DNA from 2 places in the Kitasatospora sp. NPDC004289 genome. Region 1 is predicted to be linked to the other one. Evidence: riboswitches for the same ligand, from Rfam matches in the RefSeq annotation. Region 1 holds a riboswitch; the other holds the start of a gene.
The links. A riboswitch is a leader RNA that binds a small molecule or an ion and turns the genes downstream of it on or off. The one in region 1 is predicted to bind S-adenosylmethionine.
Positions count from the first base shown of each region.

Region 2: it holds a riboswitch for S-adenosylmethionine, as region 1 does, so the genes downstream of both, ACWEPF_RS19050 (IclR family transcriptional regulator) here and thrC (threonine synthase) in region 1, are expected to answer to the same signal.

Region 1 covers NZ_JBSGEL010000032.1:86,166-90,739, reverse strand. The annotation lists gene groL (chaperonin GroEL) at 1-197, opposite strand, end outside; gene ACWEPF_RS22355 (cold-shock protein) at 523-726, opposite strand; gene ACWEPF_RS22350 (ubiquitin-like small modifier protein 1) at 1,262-1,540, opposite strand; gene thrC (threonine synthase) at 1,572-2,852, opposite strand; SAM riboswitch class I at 2,870-3,007, opposite strand; gene ACWEPF_RS22340 (glucosyl-3-phosphoglycerate synthase) at 3,185-4,165, shown strand; gene ACWEPF_RS22335 (alpha,alpha-trehalose-phosphate synthase (UDP-forming)) at 4,231-4,574, shown strand, end outside.
Region 2 covers NZ_JBSGEL010000026.1:2,357-6,930, reverse strand. The annotation lists gene ACWEPF_RS19055 (cholesterol oxidase substrate-binding domain-containing protein) at 1-1,763, opposite strand, end outside; SAM riboswitch class I at 1,884-2,026, shown strand; gene ACWEPF_RS19050 (IclR family transcriptional regulator) at 2,220-2,933, shown strand; gene ACWEPF_RS19045 (phytoene/squalene synthase family protein) at 3,042-3,962, opposite strand; gene ACWEPF_RS19040 (peptidoglycan DD-metalloendopeptidase family protein) at 4,094-4,574, shown strand, end outside.

The sequences.
Region 1 (4,574 bases):
TCGTACGGGTCCTCGAGCTCGATCTCCTTGGCGATGGAGACACCGTCGTTGGTGATCGTGGGGGCGCCCCACTTCTTCTCAAGGACGACGTTGCGGCCCTTGGGGCCCAGCGTCACCTTGACGGCGTCGGCAAGCTGGTTCATGCCGCGCTCGAGTCCGCGGCGAGCTTCCTCGTCAAAAGCGATGATCTTGGCCATCGGAAGTGGTCCTCCAGGACACGTCGACTGCGCCGGACCGGAGGGCGCCCGCGACGGACGGCCCTGGTGTGCGGGGGTCTTGTCCCCTACCGCTCCCGGGGGCCTCACCGACCCGGTCCGTTGTCACTCTCATGCTGTGAGTGCTAACGCCAATGATTAGCACTCTCGGGTATCGAGTGCAAGCCCAATCGTGATACGGACACCCGCGCCGCGGGCCCGCGCGCACACGACGACAGGCCCGTACGACGTGGTGTCGTACGGGCCTGCCGGCGAAGCGTGGAGACTGCCAGCCCGAAGCCGAGCCGAGGTCCGCAGGTGCGGAAGGTCAGACCGCCGCGCGGACCATGTCCGCCTGCGGGCCCTTCTGCCCCTGGGAGATCTCGAACTCGACCCGCTGGCCCTCCTCGAGGGTGCGGTAGCCGTCCATCTGGATCGCGCTGTAGTGGACGAACACGTCCGCACCACCGTCGACCGCGATGAAGCCGTAGCCCTTCTCCGCGTTGAACCACTTGACGGTGCCCTGAGCCATTCCGAACTCCCCTTGTGCTGTGCTGGCCCTTCGCGGGTCCACAGGATGCGGACCCAGGTCTGTACCGGCACACGCCCGAGGGAACCCCCCCTGGGCGTAGCCGCGGTCATTGCTTGAACGCGCCGACCGCCGCTGAATGTATCCGGACAGACGCCCTCTGCAACAGGGTCAACTTCGCCGAATTCACCGTGTGACGAAAGGGATGTGACGGGAGGAAAGCCTCACGGAGCGGCAATTCGCTCCGGGCATAGCGGACCAATCGGGATGAGACGCTGTCAGATTCCTGACGCTGGCCTGACAGTTCCCGTCCCACCGCGGGCGCCCGACGTCTCAACCGACGGACGGGCCCTGCGTGCACGACTCAGCCGTACCGCCGGACGGGATTCGAAACCTCCGATCCGACTCCGCACTCTACCCCCTGGCACCTGACGGAAATTCACCGCGACATGCGGCGGGCCGCCACCGAATAACCGGAATCATTCGTTCCGGTCGCGGTGACGGCCCGTCGATTGCGCCGTACTGCGGAGCAGCCGGTTCAGCAGCCCCCGGCCACGGCCGGAATGATCGAGATGCTGGTGCCGTCCTTGATCTCGGTCTCCAGGCCCTCGGCGAAGCGCACGTCGTCGTCGTTCACGTAGACGTTCACGAAGCGGCGCAGCTTGCCGGCGTCGTCCAGCACCCGGGCGGCGATGCCGGGGTGGTTGGCGTCCAGGTCGGCGATCACGGCGGCCAGGGTGGCGCCCTCGGCGGCCACCTCGGCGGCGCCGCCGGTGTAGGTGCGCAGGATGGTCGGGATGCGGACGGTGGCGCTCATGGGGGAACTCCTAGAACGGAACTGAAGGGGATCAGGCGGAGGCGAGGCCGGCGGCCCGGAAGGACTCCAGGGTCGGGCGGATGGTGGCGGTCAGACCGGCGTCGGAGACGGCGTCCAGGGTCTTCAGGCCGTCGCCGGTGTTGATCGCCACGGTCTCCTTGGCCGGGTCGAGCTGCCCGGTCTCCACCAGCTTCTTCAGCACGCCGATGGTCACGCCGCCCGCGGTCTCGGCGAAGATGCCCTCGGTGCGGGCCAGCAGCTTGATGGCCTCGACCACCTCGGCGTCGGTGACGTCCTCCACCGCGCCGCCGGTGCGGCGGGCGATGTCCAGCACGTACGGGCCGTCGGCCGGGTTGCCGATCGCCAGCGACTTGGCGATGGTGTCGGGCTTGACCGGCTTGATCACGTCGCGGCCGGCCTTGAAGGCGGCGGAGACCGGGGAGCAGCCCTCGGCCTGGGCGCCGAAGATCTTGTAGGGCCGGTCCTCGACCAGGCCGAGCTTGATCAGCTCCTGCAGACCCTTGTCGATCTTGGTGAGCTGGGAGCCCGAGGCGATCGGGATGACGATCTGCTCCGGCAGGCGCCAGCCGAGCTGCTCGCAGATCTCGTACGCCAGGGTCTTGGAGCCCTCGCCGTAGTACGGGCGGAGGTTGACGTTGACGAAGCCCCAGCCCTCGCCGGCCGGGTCGCCGATCAGCTCGGAGCAGAAGCGGTTCACGTCGTCGTAGTTGCCCTCGATGCCGACCAGCTCGCCGCCGTAGACACCGGCCATCACGACCTTGCCCTGCTCCAGGTCGTGCGGGATGAACACGCAGGACTTGAAGCCGGCCCGGGCCGCCGCCGCGCCCACCGCACCGGCCAGGTTGCCGGTGGAGGAGCAGGACAGGGTGGTGAAGTTGAACGCGCGCGCCGCCTCGATGGCGCAGGCCACCACGCGGTCCTTGAAGGAGTGGGTCGGGTTGCCCGAGTCGTCCTTGACGTGCAGCTGGGCGGTGAAGCCGAGCTCGCGGCCGAGGTTGTCGGCCTTCACCAGCGGGGTCCAGCCCGGGTTGAGGTTGGGCTTGGAGGCCACGTCGGCCGGGACGGGCAGCAGCGGGGCGTAGCGCCAGATGGAGGCCGGGCCGGCCTCGATCCGCTTGCGCAGCGCCTCGGCGTCCGCGGAGCCGAAGTCGTAGGCGATCTCCAGCGGGCCGAAGCACTCGAGGCAGGCGAAGCTGGGGCCGAGCGGGAACTTGGTGCCGCACTCGCGACAGGACAGCTGGTCGGCGGGCCCGAGGTCGACGGTGGGTGCGGCGGAAACAGCGGTAGCCATGGTGGCGGAGGCCTCTCTCCTCATCTTCCCCGTGACGCGGTCGCGCCACAGGCCGGAATTGGCACCTGTCCCGCCGTGGCCGCAGATGGGCCTGATCGCGCGAGAAGGTTGCCGGGACGTCAACGGGCCGTTCCCTCAGTCCCTCTGGATGAGCTCTGTGAAGTTGTGGTCCTGCTCTCCGGCCGACCCCGACGTGCGAAGGTCTGACCGCAGTACGAAGACTGTATCCGAAGGCGCCGGAGCGGGAACCGGCCGTCCGAGGTACGAGATGCGAAGCGCGAGGAGACGAGACAGTGCCCGACCAGCCTCAGCCGTCCGACCCTGCCGAGGAGTTGCTGCCGGAGGTGTCCGACTGGCTGTGCCAGCGCTCCTGGAGCGCCGGCGACCGGCCGTTGGAGGCACTGCTGGCGGCCAAGCAGGCGGCGGGGCCGGCCGGGACGATCAGCGTGGTGCTGCCGGCCCTGGACGAGGAGTCGACCGTCGGCGGGATCGTCCGGGTGATCCGCCGCGAGCTGATGGAGCGTCTGCCGCTGGTGGACGAGCTGGTGGTGGTGGACTCCGGCTCGGCCGACGGCACGGCCCGGATCGCGGCGGAGGCCGGCGCCCGGGTGGTGCACCGGGACGAGGTGCTGCCCCGGCTGCCGGCGGTGGCGGGCAAGGGCGAGGTGCTCTGGCGCTCGCTGCTGGCCACCTCCGGGGAGATCGTCTGCTTCGTGGACGCGGACCTGCGCGAGTTCGACCCGGCCTTCGTCTCCGGGATCGTCGGGCCGCTGCTGACCGACCCGTCGATCCACCTGGTGAAGGCGATGTACGACCGGCCCCTGGAGACCGACGGGGCCGTCGTCCCGGCCGGCGGCGGGCGGGTCACCGAGCTGGTGGCGCGCCCCCTGCTGAACCTCCACTGGCCCCAACTGGCCGGATTCGTCCAGCCCTTGGGCGGCGAGTACGCGGCCCGCCGGTCCCTGCTGGAGCGGCTGCCCTTCCCCACCGGCTACGGGGTGGAGCTCGGCCTGCTGGTGGACGCGCTGGAGCTGGCCGGGCTGGACGCGCTGGCCCAGGTGGACGTCGGGGTGCGGCACCACCGGCACCAGGACGGCCAGGCACTCGGGCGGATGGCGGCGACGATCTACCGCACCGCGCTGGAGCGGCTGGACCGGACCGACCGGCTGAAGAGCACGCAGGACCTGGTCCGTCCGCTGCTCACCCAGTTCACCCGGGATCCGGCCAGCCGGGAGTTCACCGCCCACACCCATCCGGTCGGCGCACTGGAGCGGCCGCCGATGGTGACCGTGCCGGAGTACCACCGACGGTGAGCCCCCCGCATGCGCCCCGTGTGCCGACTGGTTTGCCCCCGGGGGTGCGAGGCAAGGTTGGTGACATGGCCGATCTCGCGACCGAACGTTCGAATCAGACCGGGGCCGCCCCCATCCTGGTGGCCTCCAACCGGGGGCCGGTGTCCTTCACCGCCGAGGACGACGGTTCGCTGACGCTGCGCAGAGGCGGCGGCGGGCTGGTCTCCGGGCTCTCCGCGATCGACGACCCGTCCGCCGTCTGGGTGTGCGCCGCCCTCTCCGAGGCGGACCGCACCGCCGCCCGGCAGGCCCCCGACGGCCGGCTCGACCTGGCCGGGCACCAGGTCGGCGGTCAGGCCGTCCGGATGCTCGACATCGACCCCGGCACCTTCGCCCGGGCGTACAACGGGGTGGCCAACTCCACCCTCTG
Region 2 (4,574 bases), on a different contig from region 1:
GTGACGGCCTCGGTCCAGTCGGGGAAGGAGGCGGGGATGGTGGTGGTGAGGAGGGTGGGGTCGGACCAGGCGGCGGTGTCGGTGTAGGCCCAGCCCTTGGACCATTCGACCCGGAGGGCCGCGCGGGTGCCGTCGAAGAGGGCGAGCAGGGCCTGTTCGAGGTCGCGGCAGAAGCGGTGCAGGCCGGGGGTGCCGGGGAGGGTGAGGATGTCGAGCCAGAGGGCGGTGTCCCGGTCGGGGTGGGCGGGGTCGGGGCGCAGGGCGGAGAGCAGGGCGGGCCGCGCGCCGGGGATGCCGGTGGCGGCGGGGTCGTCCAGGCCGGTGACGCGGATCTCGACGGCGCCGTTGACGGGGTACTCGCCGCGCTGCTGGTACTCCGTCAGCAGGCGCTCGTAGGTGGTGGTGAAGGCGTTGACCGCCCACTGGAGGTCGGCCCGCCGCAGGTGGACCGCGTAGCCGTTGGCGGTGACCCGCAGGGTGGTGGGGCGGACGTACTGCAGGAGGGCCCGGGAGGGGCCCCAGAGGTCGGAGCGCAGGCCGTCGGCGAGCAGGTGGGTGAGGAGCTCGCCGGTGAGCAGGGAGCGCAGCAGGCCGCTGGAGAGCAGGACGTCGGTGAGGTCCCCGGTGAGGCCGATCTTGGTGATGAGGAACTGGAGCTGCCCGAAGACCGGGGCCAGTTCCGGCGCGCCGGAGACCAGTTGGCCGGCCAGGTCGGCGACCGGCTTCGGGATGTTGTCGGAGAAGGGGTAGTTGTAGGGCTCGGTGACGGTGCGGGCGGCGAACGGCCGCCCGGGGGTGAGCCGCCAGGTCTTGAGCCAGGGGTGGGTGGTGAAGGCGTACCAGATCGCCTCGGCCCGGCCGTCCCGGTCGACGAAGGAGGCGAGGGTGCGGGCACCCGCGGTGCCCGGGGCGGCGAAGAGCTCGGTGGCCGGGACGTCGACCCGGCTGACGCAGCGCAGCGGACGGTCGGGCCCGACCCGGAGCACCGCCTCGGTGAGGAAGGCCCGGCCGAGCTGGACCAGCAGGGCGCCGGCCTCGGCCTCGGTGCGGTCGTAGGTGCGGAGCGCGTAGCGGCCGGCGGTCCCGTCCCAGACCACGGCGGTGAGCGAGACCACCTGGTTGGAGAGCGAGCCGTAGCCGTGGCCGGCCGGGGCGGTCTCACCGGCCGCCGGGACGGCGGTGCCGTGGCCGCCGATCGCGAGCACGCCGCCGACGGTGAGGTCGCCGGGGGCGGGGCAGGCTGTGACGCCGAGGCCCTGCTCGGCGAGGCGGGCCAGCAGGTCCTCCATCGCGGCGCCGGTCTGCACCCGCACGGTCGGTGCGCCGGACACCGTCGCCCCGGTGAGGGTGACGGCGGTGAGGTGGCGGGTGGTGTCGACCAGCAGGACGCGGGCGGTGGACGGGGTGCCGGGCGCGACGGTGAGCGGGGCCCAGCCGTGCCGGTGGCCCTGCGGGCGCAGCCGCCAGCCGGCGGCGCGGGCCCAGTCCGCGAGTTCGGCGACCTGCTCCGGGGTGGTCGGCTCGCAGACCCAGAGCGGGTCGGTGCGGACCTCCCCGGCCCAGTTCTCGAACACCTGCTGGTACGGGACCAGCCCTCCGGGGAGACCGGCGGGGGCGGCGCCGACGGCCTGCGCGCTGTCGGGCCCGACGGTGCCGCGCAGCAGCCAGGCCGCGCCGGCCGTGCCGAGGGCCGCGGCGAGCGTCTGACGGCGCGTCAGTCCCCGGTCGGTGTGCTGTGGTTGCCCTGCTCGTTGGTCTGTCACGCGGCGACGCTACCAATGTGGATCATCCGACGGGCCGGTTTCGGCCCGGGGCGGGGCGGTTCCGGACGAGGTGGGGGGAGGTTGGTCACGGCGCCGCCACGACTTGATATGGTTCCTCGCGAATCATCCAGAGGGGTGGAGGGACCGGCCCTACGAAGCCCCGGCAACTCCCCGTTCGACCCGGCGTCCGAAGTACGCGCCGTGCCGTGCGGGAGCAGTGCCAACTCCGGCCTGTCGCCACTGTGGCGCGGGAAAGATGAGGAGACACGGTGCTCTCTGTGCTGTCCTTCGCCCGGGCGCTACCCGCCCCGGCGCTTTCGCGTACCCGTTTCGTGTCCGGCGCAGGCATTCGGCCCACTTCTGCGGCCTTCCCTCGCTGACCACCCCCGGCTCCCCGCACGGAGCCGCCGCGGGCGGACCCACCCGCCGTCCGCGGTTCTGAGACGGAGTACACCCATGGAAACCATCAGCGGCGTCGGCGTCCTCGACAAGGTCACCTCGATCCTCGGCACCCTGGAGGCCGGCCCGACCACCCTGGCCGGGCTGGTCGCCGCCACCGGCCTGGCGCGGCCGACCGCCCACCGGCTGGCGGTCGCGCTGGAGCAGCACCGGCTGGTCGCCCGCGACATCGAGGGCCGGTTCACGCTCGGCGCCCGGATCGGCGAACTGTCGGCGGCGGCCGGTGAGGACCGCCTGCTGGCGGCGGCCGGGCCGGTGCTCGCGCACCTGCGCGACGTCACCGGGGAGAGCGCCCAGCTCTACCGGCGGCAGGGCGAGATGCGGATCTGCGTGGCCGCGGCGGAGCGGCTCTCCGGCCTCCGGGACACCGTCCCGGTCGGGGTCACCCTTCCGATGCGGGTCGGGGCCGCGGCCCAGATCCTGCTGGCCTGGGAGGAGCCGGAGCGGCTGCACCGGGGCCTGCAGGGCGCCAGCTTCACCGCGACCGCGCTGAGCGGGGTGCGGCGGCGGGGCTGGGCGCAGGCCGTCGGGGAGCGCGAGCTCGGGGTCGCGTCCGTCTCGGCGCCGGTGCGCGGCCCGTCCAACCGCGTGGTGGCGGCCGTCACGGTGTCCGGCCCGATCGAGCGGCTCAGCCGCCACCCCGGCGCCCGGCTGGCCCAGGCCGTGGTGGACGCCGCCGAACGCCTCACCGAGGCCGTCCGGCAGTCCTGAGCCCGGGCCGTCCTGAGCCCGGGCGGTCCTGAGCCCGGCGGTCACGAGAGCGCTGGGCCCGGCCGGTTCTGAGCCCTGAGTCGGGCAGCCGGGTGACCCGAGGGGTCGTCAGGGGTTCGCCCGGCGGACGCGCCGGGCCCGGAGGTACTCGCGTGCCAGCAGGCGGAGCGCGGCGCCCTTGGGCGGGCCGGCCGGGCGCCGGAGGAGGGCGGGGAGGTCGGCCCGGGCGGCGCGGGAGGTGAGCGCGTCCAGGCCGACCATGCAGCGGACCATCGGACGGTGTGAGGGCGGGGCGAGGTCGATCACGGCGCGGCCCTCGGCGAGGGTGCGGTCGGCGTGGTCGAGCTGAGCGGTGATCAGGGCCCGGACGGCCGGGAGGTCGGCGGCCCGTTCGAGGTCGGGGCGGGTGACGCCGTGCCGCTCCAGGACCTCCTGGGGGAGCGTCAGCCGGCCGTCGGCCAGGTCCTCGGCGAGGTCGGCGACGAAGTCGATCCGCTGGGCGGCGTCGAGGTAGGTGCGGCAGGCGGCGCGGTAGTCGCCCTGGTCACCGTCCGGGCCGAGCAGGGTGGCGACGACCAGGAAGGCGGGCAGCGCGTAGGCGTCCAGGTAGGCCTGGTAGTCCGCCTCGGTGGCGAAGCCGGGGAAGTCGAGGTCGGCGAGGGCACCGGCCAGGTGCTCCGGCACCAGCGTGCGCAGCGCGGGGTGGGCCTCGACGGTGTGCAGGAACGGGCGCAGCTCGGGCTGGTCGGTGGCCCCGGTGGCGAGGGCACGCTCGACCTCGTGCTCCCACCGCGCGTACGCCGCCCGCCGTCCCTCCGGAGGGCCGCTGTCGAGCAGGGTGTCGGTGCGGTGCATGTAGGCGGTGGCAGCGATCACGTGCGGCACCAGACCTGCGGGGAGCAGCAGTTGGGCGGCCAGCGCGGCCTCGCGCCGGTACCGCGTCACCTGCCGCCGCTGCCGGGTGTAGTCCTCCCGCAGCCCGGGGTCGGTGATCCCGGCCGCGTCCAACGCCCTCGTCCAGCCACTCATCCCGGGCCCGCCCCTCTCCTTGATCGTCTCCGCGAACCCTAACCGGACCCTCGGAGTTCCGAGGTGTCCGGGCGGCGCGGGTCCGGGGACGATGGGCCGGGGCGGCGCCGGCCGCCGGAGGAGGGTGGGGCGTGCGCAGGGTGTGGTGGGTGCTGCTGGCCTTGGCAGCGGCGTTGGTGACGGTGCCGGGGGTGGCGTCCGGGGTGGCGTCGGCGGAGCGGAGTGCGGAGCGTCCGGCGTTCCAACTCCCGTTCCCCTGCGGGTCGGTGTGGCAGTTGAACACCTGGGGCCATGACCCCGCGCTGGACATGGTGGTGGACGGGAACACCGGCTCGGACGGCCTTCCGGTGCTGGCCTCGGCGGCGGGCACGGTCTCCGCGACCTACCGGGACAACGGCTCGGGCAACACGATCCAGATCAACCACGGCGGCGGCTGGTTCACCGCCTACTACCACCTCAAGGACGCCCCGGACGCGTACGTGAAGAAGGGCGACCGGGTGGCCGCCGGTGCGGCCATCGGCCGGATCGGCACCTCGGGGGCCTCCAACTGGGCGCACCTGCACTACGAGCAGCGCTACCTCGCCAAGGGCGACTTCACCGACGAGCGCCACC